DNA from 2 places in the Shewanella oneidensis MR-1 genome. Region 1 is predicted to be linked to the other one. Evidence: predicted binding sites of a transcription regulator. Region 1 holds the regulator's gene; the other holds the start of a gene.
What was found. Region 1 encodes FliA, which starts transcription of late flagellar genes. Its sites were predicted from a motif close to CTAAAGNTNNNNNNNNNNNNGCCGATA; they were not measured.
Positions count from the first base shown of each region.

Region 2: SO_RS11475 (VC2046/SO_2500 family protein) is a predicted target of FliA. The motif match lies at 5,149-5,175, and genes of this name have one in related genera.

Region 1 covers NC_004347.2:3,345,788-3,353,945, forward strand. The annotation lists gene SO_RS14955 (protein-glutamate methylesterase/protein-glutamine glutaminase) at 1-879, opposite strand, end outside; gene SO_RS14960 (chemotaxis protein CheA) at 900-3,176, opposite strand; gene SO_RS14965 (protein phosphatase CheZ) at 3,192-3,929, opposite strand; gene cheY (chemotaxis response regulator CheY) at 3,943-4,326, opposite strand; gene SO_RS14975 (RNA polymerase sigma factor FliA) at 4,374-5,087, opposite strand; gene SO_RS14980 (MinD/ParA family protein) at 5,080-5,961, opposite strand; gene flhF (flagellar biosynthesis GTPase FlhF) at 5,966-7,342, opposite strand; gene flhA (flagellar biosynthesis protein FlhA) at 7,354-8,158, opposite strand, start outside.
Region 2 covers NC_004347.2:2,621,253-2,629,410, forward strand. The annotation lists gene smrA (DNA endonuclease SmrA) at 1-480, opposite strand, end outside; gene SO_RS11455 (nuclear transport factor 2 family protein) at 613-1,188, shown strand; gene SO_RS11460 (YchJ family protein) at 1,219-1,713, shown strand; gene SO_RS11465 (putative bifunctional diguanylate cyclase/phosphodiesterase) at 1,804-3,987, opposite strand; gene SO_RS11470 (DUF406 family protein) at 4,175-4,462, opposite strand; gene SO_RS11475 (VC2046/SO_2500 family protein) at 4,626-5,114, opposite strand; tRNA gene SO_RS11480 (tRNA-Tyr) at 5,240-5,324, shown strand; tRNA gene SO_RS11485 (tRNA-Tyr) at 5,364-5,448, shown strand; tRNA gene SO_RS11490 (tRNA-Tyr) at 5,566-5,650, shown strand; gene queE (7-carboxy-7-deazaguanine synthase QueE) at 5,857-6,525, opposite strand; gene queC (7-cyano-7-deazaguanine synthase QueC) at 6,714-7,430, shown strand; gene rrtA (rhombosortase) at 7,427-8,041, shown strand.

The DNA.
Region 1 (8,158 bases):
AGTGATATCAACACAAGGCTTATAATTCATCTCGGCACTACCCGCGAGCACTTTAATTCGTCCTGTAACACCTGCACGTTCGACCATCATCTGCATCCCACCTGGCGCTAAATACGCGCATCCAGGACGCAAAATATCGCCATTTGCCGCTTCTTTTACCTCAATTTTACACAAACCATTTAATCGACTCGCAAACGCTGGGGTAAAAGCCGCAGGCATATGCTGAATAAGCAAAATAGGATGTGGATAATTTGCAGGAAACTGAGTTAACACTTTCTGTAATGCGACAGGACCTCCTGTCGATGTGCCAATCAGCAGTAATTTATATTGCTTACCACTGGCACGAATAGACGATAAAGGAGAAGAACGAACCGGCGCAGAGGCGCTTTGAACGGGTGTGGTTGCATTTCCCACCGCTGAGCCAGTAGTTGGCCTTGGGGTAACAGGAGCAACACTAGGACGTGTTATTGGACGAAAAATTCGACGACGACCAAGAGCCTTCACTCTTTGTTGCAATAATAAAATCGCTTCATCTTTATTGGTCGCAATATCTTCAAAACGCTTAGGTAAAAAATCTAACGCGCCCGCATCTAACGCATCTAAGGTAGCCTTAGCGCCATCGTGGGTTAATGAAGAGAACATCAGGATTGGTGTTGGACACTTTGCCATGATTTCACGGACAGCTGTGATACCGTCCATGACTGGCATTTCGATATCCATAGTGATCACTTGGGGATTGAGATCAGCTGTCATCTTCACCGCTTCAGCCCCGTTAGAGGCCGTCGCGATTACTTCCAATTCAGGATCTTGATTGACTATTTCACTAACACGTCGTCTAAAAAAGCTTGAGTCATCAACGACTAATACTTTAATGGCCATTCCATTCCTTAACTTGGAAACTAACTTTTATTTTTCGCATAATGCTTTAATAGCCCAGGAACATCCAAGATCAGCGCAATACCACCATCGGATGTAATCGTTGCCCCCGCCATACCTGGCGTGCCATGCAACAGGGCCCCTAGCGGCTTAATCACCACTTCTTCTTGGCCAATAAGCGCATCCACAACAAAACCAATCTGCATTATACCTAACTGCACAATCACAACATGGCCATGTTTTTTGTCACCATGTTTAAAGTTGGTTTTATTTCGATGCAACCAATGCTCTAGATAGAAAAGCGGTACGGCCTTGTTGCGAACAATCACTGTAAGCTGCCCGTCAACAATATTGGTCTTAGTGAGATCGAGGTGGAAAATTTCGTTAACGCTAGATAATGGCAAGGCAAAGACTTGTTTAGCAACGTCAACCATAAGCGTTGGCATAATCGCCAAGGTTAACGGCACTTTAATCTCAAGTATGGTGCCTTTACCCTTCATCGAGTCAATGTGTACTGTGCCGTTGAGTTGAGTGATACGTGTTTTAACCACGTCCATCCCCACACCACGACCCGATATATCTGAAATTTCAACCTTGGTTGAAAAACCTGGAGCAAAGATCAGATTATAAGCCTCATTGTCTGTCATACGCGCAGCAGAATCTTCGTCCAGCACACCGCGTTTAATGGCAATTTGCTTTAACTTTTCCGGATCCATACCTGCACCATCATCTTCGATTTTTAGCAGAATATGGTCACCTTCTTGGCTCGCTGAAAGTGTAATCACGCCTGTTCTAGGTTTTCCAGAAGCCTCACGGTCATTAGGCATTTCAATACCGTGGTCGACAGAGTTACGCACCAAGTGGACCAATGGATCTGCCAGAGCTTCAACGAGGTTCTTGTCTAAGTCAGTTTCTTCCCCGACCAGCACTAAATCGATCTCTTTGTTGAGTGTGCGGGCTAAATCACGTACCACACGAGGAAAACGACCAAAGACTTTCTTAATAGGCTGCATGCGAGTTTTCATCACTGCACCTTGTAAGTCCGCAGTGACTAAATCAAGATTCGCAAGCGCTTTAGACATTTCTTCGTCATCACGACTTATACCTAAACTTACCAAGCGGTTACGCACTAATACTAACTCACCCACCATATTCATGATCTGGTCAAGTCTTGCGGTGTCTACCCGAACGGTCGTTTCACCTTGAGGCACGCTTGTCGATGATGCGGCGGCCGCTGCTTTAACGGGGGCTTTTTCAGCAACGACAACTTCTGCCTTAGGTTTGACAGTTGGAGGTATTGCAGCAGTGACACTCGCTTTAGGAGCAACAGGCGTCGCAGTCGCTGCGACAGGAGTTGGAACAGTTTTCGCAGCTTCAGCTTTCGCTACTGCTTTGACTGGCGTCCCTCCTTTGCCATGAAGTTCGTCGAGTAAACGTTCAAACTCATCGTCGGTAATTTCGTCCGAATCCACAGACGTTGCAGTCGGTACTGTTGCTGACGCTGGCGCAGCAACAACTTCAGCCTTAAGCTTGGCTGGCACGGATTCTTCCACTTTGCCACTAAATTTACCAGAGCCATGAAGCTCATCGAGTAGCGCTTCAAACTCATCATCGGTGATATCATCACCCGAGGTGGCTGCTTGGGCTGGAGGTTTAACGGCATTAGAGATGGAAGCGGCTGCGACATTTGAAGTCGCTACGCCAGGACCTTTTCCGTTTCCATGCAGGGCATCAAGCAAAGCTTCAAATTCTGCGTCATTAATTTCATCAATGCTTGAGCTTGCAGAGTCGACTGTTTCAACAGGCATCTCTTCAACTACGGCCACTTCAACGATGGTTTCAATAACGGGTTCAGGCTCTGGAATAAGTTCAGGCTCTGGCGCACGTTGCCCTAATTCGGAGGGCAGTGGCTCACCTGAGCTCAGTAGTTTTAATTTGGCGAGTAATGCAGCATCCGCGGGATCTTGTTGCTCTCCCTGCTGGGTTTGAGCAAACATGGTATTAATCGCATCAACAGCCTGAAGAATGATGTCCATTAACTCTGCTGTGACGCTGCGCTTACCAGTGCGTAATAAATCGAATGTGTTTTCTGCCTCATGGCAGACATCAACCATGGGAGTCAGACTAAGGAAACCCGCGCCGCCCTTGACGGTGTGAAACCCTCTAAAAATGGCATTTAGCAAGTCAGTATCATCAGGATTATTTTCAAGGGCAACAAGCTGCTCTTGAAGCAACTCTAATATTTCCCCCGCCTCAATTAAAAAGTCCTGGAGTATCTCTTCATCTACATCAAAGGCCATCAAATTGACTCCCAGTTAGAAACCCAGACTCGATAGCAGATCATCCACTTCGTCTTGACCTGTTACTACATCTTGACGAAGCTCGGCATTCATTATCGGCCCTTCAGCTTCAATATTATTTTTCTGAGTAATCTGACTCTCAATCATTGGCTGCTCACCAAACACCGTCAGCATAGACACCAGATTACTTTCAACTTCCATCACTAGATCGATTACCCGACGGATCATTTGTCCAGTCAGGTCTTGAAAATCTTGCGCCATCAATATTTGGTTAAGTAATTCGCGTAATCGGTTCGAGTCCAATTCACTGCGCGACATCAAATGCTGAACATTATGGCAAAGCACCTTAAAGTCAGTTAGGGCAATTTCGCGACGCATTAATTTTTCCCACGATGGCATCACTTGTTGAATATTCGCGGTTAATGCATTCGCTAACGGCAAGCATTCCTCAACGGCATCCATGGTCTTATTTGCCGCCTGCTCAGTCATGTCAATTACATAACTTAGCCGCTCTTTAGCATCCGGTATTTCTGTATTCGCTAACTCAACTAAACGATTATCGATTTGAAAATCCATTAATGCACTGTGCAATTGGCGAGTCAGTTTACCCACCTCATCAAAGAGTTCCCTCTGGAGAGGAGCAGCTAATTCCCTAAATAAATCATCAGCTTGAGAGTGTTCATTTGCACTTAATAGTTCTACTAAACGCTGAGCATGCTCGAGCGTGATGAGCCCTGATGTTTGTGACTTCATAGCTCATCCCTGCTTAAGCGAGTCGTTCGAATATTTTATCTAACTTCTCTTTCAATGTTGCTGCTGTAAAAGGTTTAACCACATACCCATTAACCCCCGCTTGCGCGGCAGCGATAATTTGTTCACGTTTTGCTTCAGCAGTGACCATTAATACAGGTAGATGCTTTAGAGAGTCATCGGCCCTGATGGCCTTAAGCAAATCGATACCCTGCATGCCTGGCATGTTCCAATCTGTTACGACAAAATCAAAATCGCCTTTTTGCAACATTGGCAAGGCAGTTGAGCCATCGTCTGCTTCTTGGGTATTGTTAAAGCCCAAGTCTCGCAACAAGTTCTTGATGATACGTCTCATTGTCGAAAAGTCATCAACGATGAGAATCTTCATATTCTTGTCCAAGGTTTCCTCCGGTGAGCTGACATTCAGTGCTCAATTAATAATTATACTTATGTCCACTGCTTGAGTTTGCCTTTGAGTCGCAACATTGCCTGACTTAATATCTGGCTAACTCGCGATTCGCTTACTTCAAGAATGGCGCCAATTTCTTTTAAATTCAATGCTTCATCGTAGTATAACGATAGCACTAGCGCATCTCTTTCGGGCAATATTTTTATCGCCTCAACAAGTGCAGAATGAAACTGGGTTTCTGCCAATACCTCAAACGTACCATCGCTAACATTATCGCTTGTAGTGAGTATATCCTCTGATACGCCTAAGTCTTCTATCCCTATGATTTTACCAACAGAAACATCGTTAAGAATATGATGGTACTCATCGAGCGTCATATCAAGTTTTTCTGCAATTTCTGTGTCGCGCGCATCACGACCTAGCACTTGCTCTAACTCATCAATAGCTTGGGCAATTCGGCGATTATTACGGTGAACAGAACGAGGAACCCAATCGCCACGGCGGATTTCATCCAACATGGCGCCACGGATCCTTATGCCGGCGAAGGTTTCAAACTTTGCACCTTTACCGCCATCAAACTTAGATGATGCTTCTAATAATCCCATCATCCCAGCCTGTAGCAGGTCATCTAACTGCACTGAGGCAGGTAATCTGGCAAGCAAGTGATGTGCAATTCTTTTAACCAACGGTGCATACTGTTCAACGATTGACGTTTTATTGTCTAAACAAGTATACGCTGCGGCTTTATTCACTCGTTTTTTCCTCTTGAAAATCTGGTCGATGAACTAAACGCTCAACGAAAAACTCCAAATGCCCACCAGGTTGCTGTGGAACTGGCCAACTCATAATTTTATTCGCTAGACCATGGTAAGCAATGGCCGAAGGAGACTTAGGGTAAGCCTCAACCACTAACTTTTGCTTACGAACCGATTTACGCAAATTTTCGTCAAATGGAATGGTTGCCACTAATTCAAGTGCCACATCCAGAAATCTGTCGGTCACTTTACTGAGTTTAGCAAACAATTCCATACCTTCGCGCAAACTACGCACCATATTTGCAACAATTTTAAAGCGAAAGACGCCGTGTTCACGACTAAGGATTTTGATTAACGCATAGGCGTCAGTAATAGACGTTGGTTCATCACATACGACGACGAGTACATCCTGTGATGCACGGGAAAAGCTGAGCACCATGTCCGAAATCCCTGCCGCAGTATCCACGATAAGAATGTCAAACTGGGTACGCATCTCGCTAAAAGCACGAATTAAACCAGCATGTTGTGCTGGGCTCAATTCCACCATGCCTTGAGTACCGGATGTCGCAGGCACAATGCCAATACCTTTAGGACCGCGGACAATAATGTCATCTAATTCAGCATCGCCAGACAGTACATGGGAAAGGTTACGCTCAGCACGGATCCCTAACATGACATCGACGTTTGCTAAGCCAAGGTCAGCATCAAGTACTAAGACACGCTTGCCCTTCTCGGCTAATGCTACGGCAGTATTGATGGACACGCTGGTTTTACCCACGCCACCTTTACCACCCGTAACCGCGATTACTTTCACTTTTTCGTTATAGGGTTGATTCATCATACGTAAACCACTTGCTTGATCCAGGGTCATAACTCTACTCGAATGCACAGGTCATATTATCTGACCACGCTGTGTCTGGTAACGATTGTTGTTCTGTGTTTTCTAAGGCCGCTAATGCCTGCTCCGCGAGCATTAAAGTATCAGCGACTTTCATATCTTCGGGCACTCGCTGCCCATCCGTAACATAACTTAATGGCAACCCACTTTGGATCAACACACTTAATGCGCCCGCTAATGACACGGATTCATCGAGTTTGGTGAGTACAACACCAGATAATGGAATGCGTTTAAAGTGATTTACAGCATCCTGCAGCACGCGGCGCTGTCCAGTCGCAGACAGTACCAGATAACTGCGGATAGGTATTCTGCTATTTGCAGTTAAATTATCAAGTTGCTGGTAAAGCCGCATATCTCGTTGGCCCATACCGGCGGTATCTATCAATACTAGCTTGCGATTTCTGAACTGATAAAGAATTTGCTCTAACTCTGCAAGATCATGGGCTTGTTTAACTGGGCAACCCATAATTTTGCCATACGTTGCTAATTGCTCATAGGCACCGATACGATAATGGTCAGTGGTAATCAAAGCCACTTGGTCAGCCCCATGATGGGCGGCAAATCGTGCAGCTAGTTTAGCCAAGGAGGTGGTTTTACCCACGCCAGTTGGACCAACCAACGCCACAACGCCGCCTTGTTTAACAATATCATCGCCTTGATTATCCAGCATATTGGCTAAGCTTTGTGGTAAGGCTCGTACTAACTCGGCGGGCGTATAGTGCTGACTTAATGCGGCTAACTTACTCGCTACTGCTGGAGAAAACTCCGCCTCCAGTAGTTTTGATTCGAGCATGGCACCGACAGGATCGATACGTTTTTTATGCTCAGTCATCAAAGCAGAAACCTGATGAGTGAGCAGATTACGTAAGGAAGCTAACTCATCACGCATCGCTTCAAGATCCGCATTTTGCTTTTGCGAAGTTTGCGGTTTCTTATCGAAGGAATTAGCGATATCACGGCGCTCAGCTTTAGCCGCAGCAGGTGCCTGTAATCCTTTTGCCCAAGCAGGAAGCTCGGCATCTTGTTGTTGATGCGTGAGTTGTTGGTTTAAACGATTTTGTTGCTTCTCGAGCAAGGCTTGTAATGAGTCAGCAGGCGCCGATGGTTTAAGTTTAGTTTCAGCGCGAATAGGAGCCTTACCGCCAAGAGAAACTAAGTCATCGCTCACATCCATAAAGGTTGGAGCCGCAGCCGACGCTTTAGCTTTAGGTTCGTCGTAGTCAACCGCAGCAACGATCTCAATGCCACCATTAACTTTTTTATTCGACATAATCACCGCATCTGAGCCGAGAGTGTCTTTCACTTGAGCCAGTGCAGCACGCATATCTTTGGCAAAAAAACGTTTAATCTTCACTTATGCGTCCTCTACTGGCCGACGGCAGATACAATGCGTATTTGCTTTTCATCGGGGATTTCTTGGTAAGAAATCACTCTGAGATTAGGAATAGTATATTTAACAAAGCGAGACAGGGTCGCACGTAACATACCAGACGTTAGCAAAATGGCGGGCTGTCCGACCATCTCTTGCTTTTGAGCGGCATCCGCTAAGGATTGCTGCATACGTTCTGCAAGGCCTGGCTCGATATTTGGACCGTCGCCACCGGTTGCTTGCATTGATTGATGCAACATCTGTTCCAACTCTGGCGCCAAAGTTATGACGGGGATTTCAAGCTCAGGACCGGAGATCTCTTGAACTATCATGCGCTTCAATGCAATACGCACAGCCGCCGTTAACACTTCAGTATCGTTACTCTTAGTACCGTATTCTAACAAAGTTTGCACTATGGTACGCAAGTCTCTGACAGAAACTCCTTCATTTAATAGGTTTTGCATCACTTTTACGACATTTCCAAGCGGCATTACATCAGGAATAAAGCCATCTACCAGCTTGGGTGAATGCTTCGCAAGCATATCCATAAGTTGTTGCGCTTCTTCGTAACCAAGCAGTTTAGCAGCGTTATTTGTCAATATTTGACTGATATGGGTTGCCACTACCGTCGCGGCATCCACCACGGTATAACCTAAGGTTTGGGCATGCTCACGTAACTCCGGTGCAATCCAAACGGCTTCGAGACCAAAGGCGGGATCGCGAGTCTCGATGCCATCTAACTTACCGTACACTTGGCCAGGATTAATGGCGAGCTCGCAGTCATGGCGAATGTCCGCCTCC
Region 2 (8,158 bases), 720 kb from region 1:
CGAATGATAGGCAAGTACCATTTCAAGCTGAGATAACCAATGACATACAGCAGATTTAAGGAGTCCCGCCACAGGTTTACTATTATGACCTTTGCCGTGAATTAGCATCACACAGCGCTCACCATGTGCCAGCGCCGCTAAAAGATAATTGAGTAACGCCTCACGCGCCTGACTTAAACGATAGGCGTGCACATCTAATTCCATCTTAATGCTGTATTGCCCTAGTCTTAAGCGTTTAAAAACGCCCCCTTGAACCCCTTCTCGCTTAAAACTGACAATATCATCTGGGGCTATGATGGGGATCAAACTTAACTCCAAGGGCATACAGGCTAAATAAGCCTCCCGTTGCAGCGCATCACGACGTTGTATTTGTTCAACCGTAAGTGCCTTGGGTTGTAAATTCACCGCTTTAATATCGCCTTTTAGTGGCACAACTCCCGCCATTTCTTCAAAAAACAGTGCCGATTCATTATCCAGCATGGCAAGCTCCTCCACTCTTCACGCTCAGTGTGCACTTTTATAACAGAAACACACTTTGTAAACATTCAACTCTTTAGTTCAGCGGGCGCCTCCATTATAGTGGCGCCATGAATGCTTGATTAGAATAATGTAATGAGATTTTTGCTGCTAGCCCTGATATGCCTATTATCGCTTCCAAGTTTTGCGACGCCCACAAAAGCCAAAACCACCACCACAACGGATCAGCTGATTAATGCTAATTATCCTTTGTTAACTCAGGCGTTTAATGAACTAAATCAAGATATTACTGCCAAAATTTATGCTGAAGATGCAAGTTATCTCTCTGAAAGTCAAAGTAAGGAAATCTACTATGGCCGCGACAATATCGTTGCCATTTACCAACGCTTTTTCGATAAAATTCGTGCTAAAAAGGCCCGCATCGACATCGACTTTCGGGTTCTCAACCGCAAATTATCAGGCGATAGCGCGTTTGATACCGGTTATTATTTAGTGCGATTTTATCCCGCAGAAGAAACCGGCGAACCTGTGAGTGAATTTGCAGGCAAATTTGTGATAGGAACGCAAAAAGAGACTCAGCATAGCTGGAATGTCACTCTTGATATGAACAATCGAGCTGAGCCAAGTTTTTATTTGAATGCCAAGCCTGTACCAAATCTTCATTATGGCCGCCAGTTTCCTCCCTTGCCTGACAGTAAAAAATCCAAATAGTCATTCATTATCTTTTAATAACTTACATATATGACCATAGAAAATCACTGTCCCTGTGGCAGCCAAAAATCTTACCAAAACTGTTGTGAAGCATTGCACCTTAATGTTGATTCAGGGGCACAAGTTGCCACCAGTCCCGAGCAGTTAATGCGTTCTCGCTACTGTGCATTTGTGTTGAAAAATTTTGATTACATTATTAAAACTCACCATGTGGACTTTCTGGGTAGCTTAACCCTTGAGCAACTTAAACAAGGCCCTAATCCGAATTGGTTAGCGCTTGAGGTATTGGCGGCAAATGAAGAAACCCATCCCGATGGCACTTTGCGCGGCAATGTCACCTTCAAGGCTTGGTACAAACTTGCCGGAGAGATTGATGCTATCTATGAACGATCTGAGTTTGTATTTCAACAGGGGCGTTGGTATTACACTCAAGGGCAACAAATGCATGCCAAACGTCCAGGGCGTAATGATCCTTGTGTTTGTCATAGTGGTAAGAAATTTAAACAATGTTGCTTAACACGTTAATTGTACGTGATGACAGCATAGACTCATAAAACAAAGGCAATCAATTGATTGCCTTTGTTTTTATCATTACACCGAATGCCAACATCAGATTTAGTGCGCGATAAGATTCGGTTGTTTAGCCGTCAGTAAAAACTGTGCAAACTCGGGTTCTCGCAGGGCTGGGCTGTATAAAAATCCCTGCGCTTGATGACACAAACTCTTGGCTAAAAATGCCTCCTGTTCAGCGGTTTCAACCCCTTCGGCCGTCAAGGAAATATTGAGCGCATTGGCCATCGCAATAATGGCTGACACAATTTCCTGACTTTCGCGGCTAATGGTCAAATCAGAGATAAACGAGCGATCGATTTTTAACTTGCTGATGGGGAACTGTTTAAGGTAACGCATCGAGCTGTAACCCGTGCCGAAATCGTCGATAGCTAAGCCAACCCCCAGTTCTGCTAACTCCTGACACAATAAGGTGGCATGGCGAATATCCCCCATCAGTTCCGTCTCAGTGATTTCCAAAATTAAGGTTTTGGGCTTTAAACGATAACGGGTCAAAAGCTGCCACACTTGCTCATACAGATTACCACTAAAAAACTGCCGCGCTGACACGTTAACGTGCATGCTAAGATCGGCATTATGATGCTGCCAAATATTCAATTGCCGACACGCCGCCTCTAACACCCAACTGCCTATCGCGTTAATCATGCCTGACTGTTCGGCAATATCGATAAATGCGCCGGGATACAGCACACCTTTCTTGGGATGATGCCAGCGGATCAAGGCTTCGGCGCCGATATAGGTTTGCTGCTCAAGGTCCCTTAAGGGTTGATAATAAAGTTCAAACTGGCGACCACGAATGGCACTATGTAAATCGCGCTCAATTTGCGCGTCTTCCTTAAATGCACTCAGCAATGTACTGTTAAAGACTTGAATTGCTGTACCTTTTTTCTTCTTTGCGTATTGCACTGCGATATCGGCGCAGGTCAGTGGCGCAAATAGATTCGCCACGGAGGCAATATCAACCACGGCCAGCGCGGGCTTAGGTTCGACTTGCTCACGGCCAATTAATATCGGCATAGCTAAATGCTGATATAAGCGGGTACTGAAATAGTCGAGATCATAAACCGCATTATCGTCGGTGAGTAACACGGCAAATTCATCACTACCAACGCGGGCGATTTCAGTCGCTTTGTTAATTTCTGAAAAATGTTTTAAGCGCCGACCGACCTCAATCAACAGGCTATCGCCATTTTCATGGCCATAAGTATCATTAAAACGCTTAAAGGCGACCAAATCGACCAACAAGAGTAATCCATGGGTTGTTCGCTCGAGCACGCGATTAAAGTGACTGCGATTGTTAAGCCCTGTCAAACCACAACGCCACGCCAACCGCTCCAGCTCCGCTTTGTAGTTATGCTCATCGGAGTTTTCTTCACCCGACACTAAAGCGTAATGATTGCCTCTATCGGTGATAAATTGGCTCACGATGTATTTCAGCCAGTAACGACTGCCATCTGTACGACTAAATTGCACTTCACCCTTTGCTTGATCCCCTCTGAAAATTTTTGCTAAGGTCTGCTCAGCTAACGCATTGTGCTGCCTGAAAAAAGTTAAATCGCGTAAATTAGTGCCTATACTCTTATCCCGCGCAATCCCAGTAATATCCTCATGGGCTTGATTAACATATTCCACTTTTTCAGTGTGCAAGTTAATCAGCATACTCATCTGGCGAGATTGTTCTATGGCACAACGGAAAAGACTAAGGCGCTCTTCTTTATCGTAAGCATGTTTTGTGGCGAGGGTGAGGGCTAATTGATCGGCCATTTGGCAAGCAAGATGAATTTCACTATCGTGCCAATGATGAGTGACCTGCGCCCGTTCAATACAGAGCACGCCCTCAAGATGACCATTGATGCGAATGCCGACATCAAGACTGGATAAAATTTGGCGTGGAATAAAATAACTATCGACTAATTCGGTCAATCGCGGGTCGATAAGGGTATTGCCTGCATCAATATGGCGATAATTTTTGAGTTCATTTAAATAACGTGGCACCGTATGCAGCAGACTGGGACGATACGTGTCCTGCAACGCCATGGAGCCAAATTGAGCAACAAGAGATTGCGTGCCTTGATCGGCAGAAAAAATCCATATTGACACCAAAGAAACCGCTAAATTCTGACAGAGTAGCTCTGTCGCTAACTCTGCCGTCTTAGTGAAATCACCCTGTTGCTTTGCCGTAGAATGGACTAAAGACTCTAATAAGTGCTGATGCTGACGTCGCTTCACTCTGATCCCTACAAAACGTCGTGTTGGGTAAAACGATTCTGCTGCAACTAACACCAAAAAGAGCTGTGTTAATGGAGTCGATTTATCATTATTTTTGTTGACGCAGATTACACTATCTATATTCAAAACAGCAACATCGGCCACACTTTATTACAAATTAACCTCGACTTGTATCACAGGTTTTTTGCTATAGACCATTCTCTAACTGGAAAATCATTTTTTCGACACTGACATCAAATACCAGTTTGAGCGTCACACCCGTTTCACCCGGAGCAACGCTCGCTTGCGTGTGGCGAAAACGTGTCTGGGCACGCTCAACCATCTTTGCGGCCTCATTTTTTGCTTCGGCCCCAGTAAACTGCATTTCAAGCGCAGTATCTTGTTCATCAATCACAGCACCGATATCCACAAAGCTGCCGCAATCGGTACAAGTGTCATTTACTGTGGGGGTTTGTCCTGCAATGATACCTTTCATAGGGTTATCCTCTTTAATGAACTCATGTTAAAAACTCAACATAAGCGACTCAACATTAATATCACTAACGGCTAATTATAGGGAATTATGATGAAAGAGACTCAGGTATTGCTCACGCTTATTATCCTAAATCAATCCCCTTGATAAGATTCAGTCTAGGCCATTAAGCACTGGCTAGGCGTGGTACCAAATGACGCTGGATAGCCAGTTGATCGGCAAAGTGCATGATTTCAACTTGAGGGGACGGCAATTGTCCTCGCTGCCGCAAGCGAGTCGTTAACTCACAATTACTTAAAGCTTCGGCCATGGCAATGGGCTCATTACCTCGGATCACTAACGCTTCAGGGCGCAATGCCTGTTGCAGTTGAAATGCTCTCGCCCCTTGCTGCATAAACACAGCACTATTATCGGTAATATGATTGTCGGAGGATAAATCCGCCACTAACGTTTGTTTTGGTGGTAATTCAAACTGACGTTGTAATTTTTCGGCCGCATCGAGTTCTTTTTGCCATTGAAACTGCGCCATGTCCCTCGCATCAGCAGACAATAACGATAGCAACAGGGCAAACTCACCTCGCCTGTTGTGTTCGATTGCCGCATTTAAGCGGGTGCCAATTTGGGCTTCATTGATTAAAGGAACATCGATTTGCATAAAAAAACATCGTTAAAACAACTCGTTGTTAGTTAATCGACCAGTTGAACAAGAACTTTAGGAAAATTTTCATATTTAGACTTTACATGCCTAAGGTTTCTGACTACTATGGCGGCCGCAATTGAGGAGGGGTTCCCGAGTGGCCAAAGGGATCAGACTGTAAATCTGACGGCTCCGCCTTCGAAGGTTCGAATCCTTCTCCCTCCACCATTTGCACTAACAATTAGCGATGCTATAAAAGATACTTGTGGAGGGGTTCCCGAGTGGCCAAAGGGATCAGACTGTAAATCTGACGGCTCCGCCTTCGAAGGTTCGAATCCTTCTCCCTCCACCACTTTTATCTGACTGTGGTTCAAAGAGTGTTAGTTTGCTGTAACTTGCTTTACCCTTAAATCAGGCCAAGATTTAAGATGACGTTTAGTTGCCACTTAACCGTCAAAAGAAAATATGTGGAGGGGTTCCCGAGTGGCCAAAGGGATCAGACTGTAAATCTGACGGCTCCGCCTTCGAAGGTTCGAATCCTTCTCCCTCCACCACTTCTTTCTCATATCAAACTTTATCTCTCGTTATTGCCCAAATTTTCTTTCTAGCACACCAGCTTATTCAAACTTATTATTCATCGCTCAAATCTATATCTCTAACCTGTAGATTTTGCTGATAAAAAACGCCCCATTTGGAGCGCTAAGAAATATTTCTGCGTTGAGCTAAGTAAGAAATATTTCTGCGTTGAGCTAAGTACACATTAATCGATATTCAGATACTTATGGGTCTGAATCGATAAACGCCAGTTACGGGCAATACACACCTTCATTGCTAATTCGGTCGCCCTTGGTTTTTGGCTAATAGGCTGTAAACAGATGGTTTTGGCTGATACATCAATATCGCTAAGTAATTCATCAAGTTCATCGATATGATTTTGAGTCGCAATCGGATGTTTAATTTCATTGGCACGGTTCAAGGCCTGCGCTAACACCGGATAACCGCCTTTCATATTCACCTTGGGTGAAACAGTGACCCAAGTATCTTTATCGCATTTCACCTCAAAGGTCCCGCTAGTTTCAATTTGAGTGGCAAAGCCGGCGCGATGGAGCATGTGGGTTAATTCATGCAGATCGTACATGCAAGGCTCACCCCCAGTGATCACCACATGGCGCGCAGTGTATCCCTTCGCATGGAATGCCTCGATTAGACTCTGCGCGGTGTGATTTGCCCAACGCCCCACAGTGCCGTCAACGGTGATCACTTGCTCTGGTGAGACTTTATTCGTCTCAAGCAAGTCCCAAGTCTGTTTGGTATCACACCAAGCACAGCCTACAGGGCAGCCCTGTAAACGCACAAAAATGGCGGGTACTCCGGTAAAGACACCTTCACCTTGAATGGTTTCAAAGACTTCGTTGACTGGGTAATTCATGCTAGCGTTCCATTTTTCTGGGGCGGCAGTTATAGAGGATTTTAACGGTAGCTGCAAGTTTTTACCGCCTTGCATTTAAGCAGCCACACAGATAAATGCCTGCATAGCCGCGCCAGCAAAGAGTTTTCAAGCCCTAACACCTGAGTTACACTTACGCCCTATTTTTGTGTCACTCTAAAGTGGATCTTATGTCAGCATCAGTTTCAAAGGTCGTGGTCGTATTCAGTGGTGGGCAAGACTCAACAACTTGTCTTATTCAAGCCTTAACACAGTATGATGAAGTCCATGGGATCACCTTCGATTATGGACAGCGCCACCGTGAAGAAATTGACGTGGCGAAATCCCTCGCCCAACGCTTAAACATCACCAGCCATAAAGTGATGGATGTGAGTTTACTCAACGAATTAGCCATTTCTGCCCTCACCCGTGATGCGATCCCCGTCTCCCACGAGTTGATGGAAAATGGCCTGCCCAATACCTTTGTCCCTGGCCGTAATATTCTGTTTTTAACCCTAGCAGGCATTTACGCCTATCAATTAGGGGCCGAGGCGATTATCACGGGCGTGTGTGAAACCGATTTTTCCGGTTATCCCGACTGTCGCCACGACTTTGTCCGCGCGATGGAATCGGCACTCGTGCAAGGCATGGATAAAAAACTTAACATCATCACCCCGCTAATGTGGCTCAACAAAGCCCAAACTTGGGCGCTAGCAGATAAATATCAGCAGCTCGACTTAGTCCGCCACCATACTCTGACCTGTTATAACGGCATTGTGGGTGATGGTTGTGGTGACTGTCCTGCCTGCCACCTTCGCCAACGTGGATTGGATGATTATCTGCAAAACAAATCCGCAGTGATGGCCTCGCTCACACAAGCAATTGAAACAGGTAAGCCACAGGCGTGAAACTGTTGACGTTAAATAAATTCGGCCCCTATTGGCTGGCGTTTATCGTCAGTGTGCTCTGCGCGCTCTTGTATGTAGCGGGACTTTTTACCCCAAGCATAGATACTCTGCTTGCCTATCGTCGTAGCGACATTGGTGATGGACAGTGGTGGCGTCTAGTCACAGGTAACCTGCTACATACCAATCATTGGCATTTGCTGATGAACCTCGCTGGATTATGGGTAGTGCTATTTTTGCACCACTTCCATTATCAGCCTAGGGGATTAACCGTACTCTTTATCCTACTTTGCCTGTTTGAAGGCATTGGTCTGTATCTGGGCTATCCACAATTATTAGGCTATGTGGGGCTGAGCGGCATGTTACATGGCCTATTTGCCTATGGCGCAGTGCAGGATATTCGCCGCAAAATGCGCTCGGGTTATCTGCTACTGCTCGGGGTAATCATCAAAGTTGGCCATGAACAATTCTATGGCGCAAGTGACGATGTAACCGCAATGATCGGTGCGCGGGTCGCCACCGAAGCGCACTTAGTTGGTTTGATCTGCGGATTAGTGTGCGCGCTATTATTCTTTGTATTCCAACGCTTGATACTAACCAAAGCCAAAGCGTAAATACTTGATTCTTCTTTGATGATCTAATCTAATAAAAAGCCACAAAACACATTGTGTTAGCGGCTTTTTATTCAGTAGAACAGCTTTGTGGCAGAACTTTAGCACCACAGAGTCGAG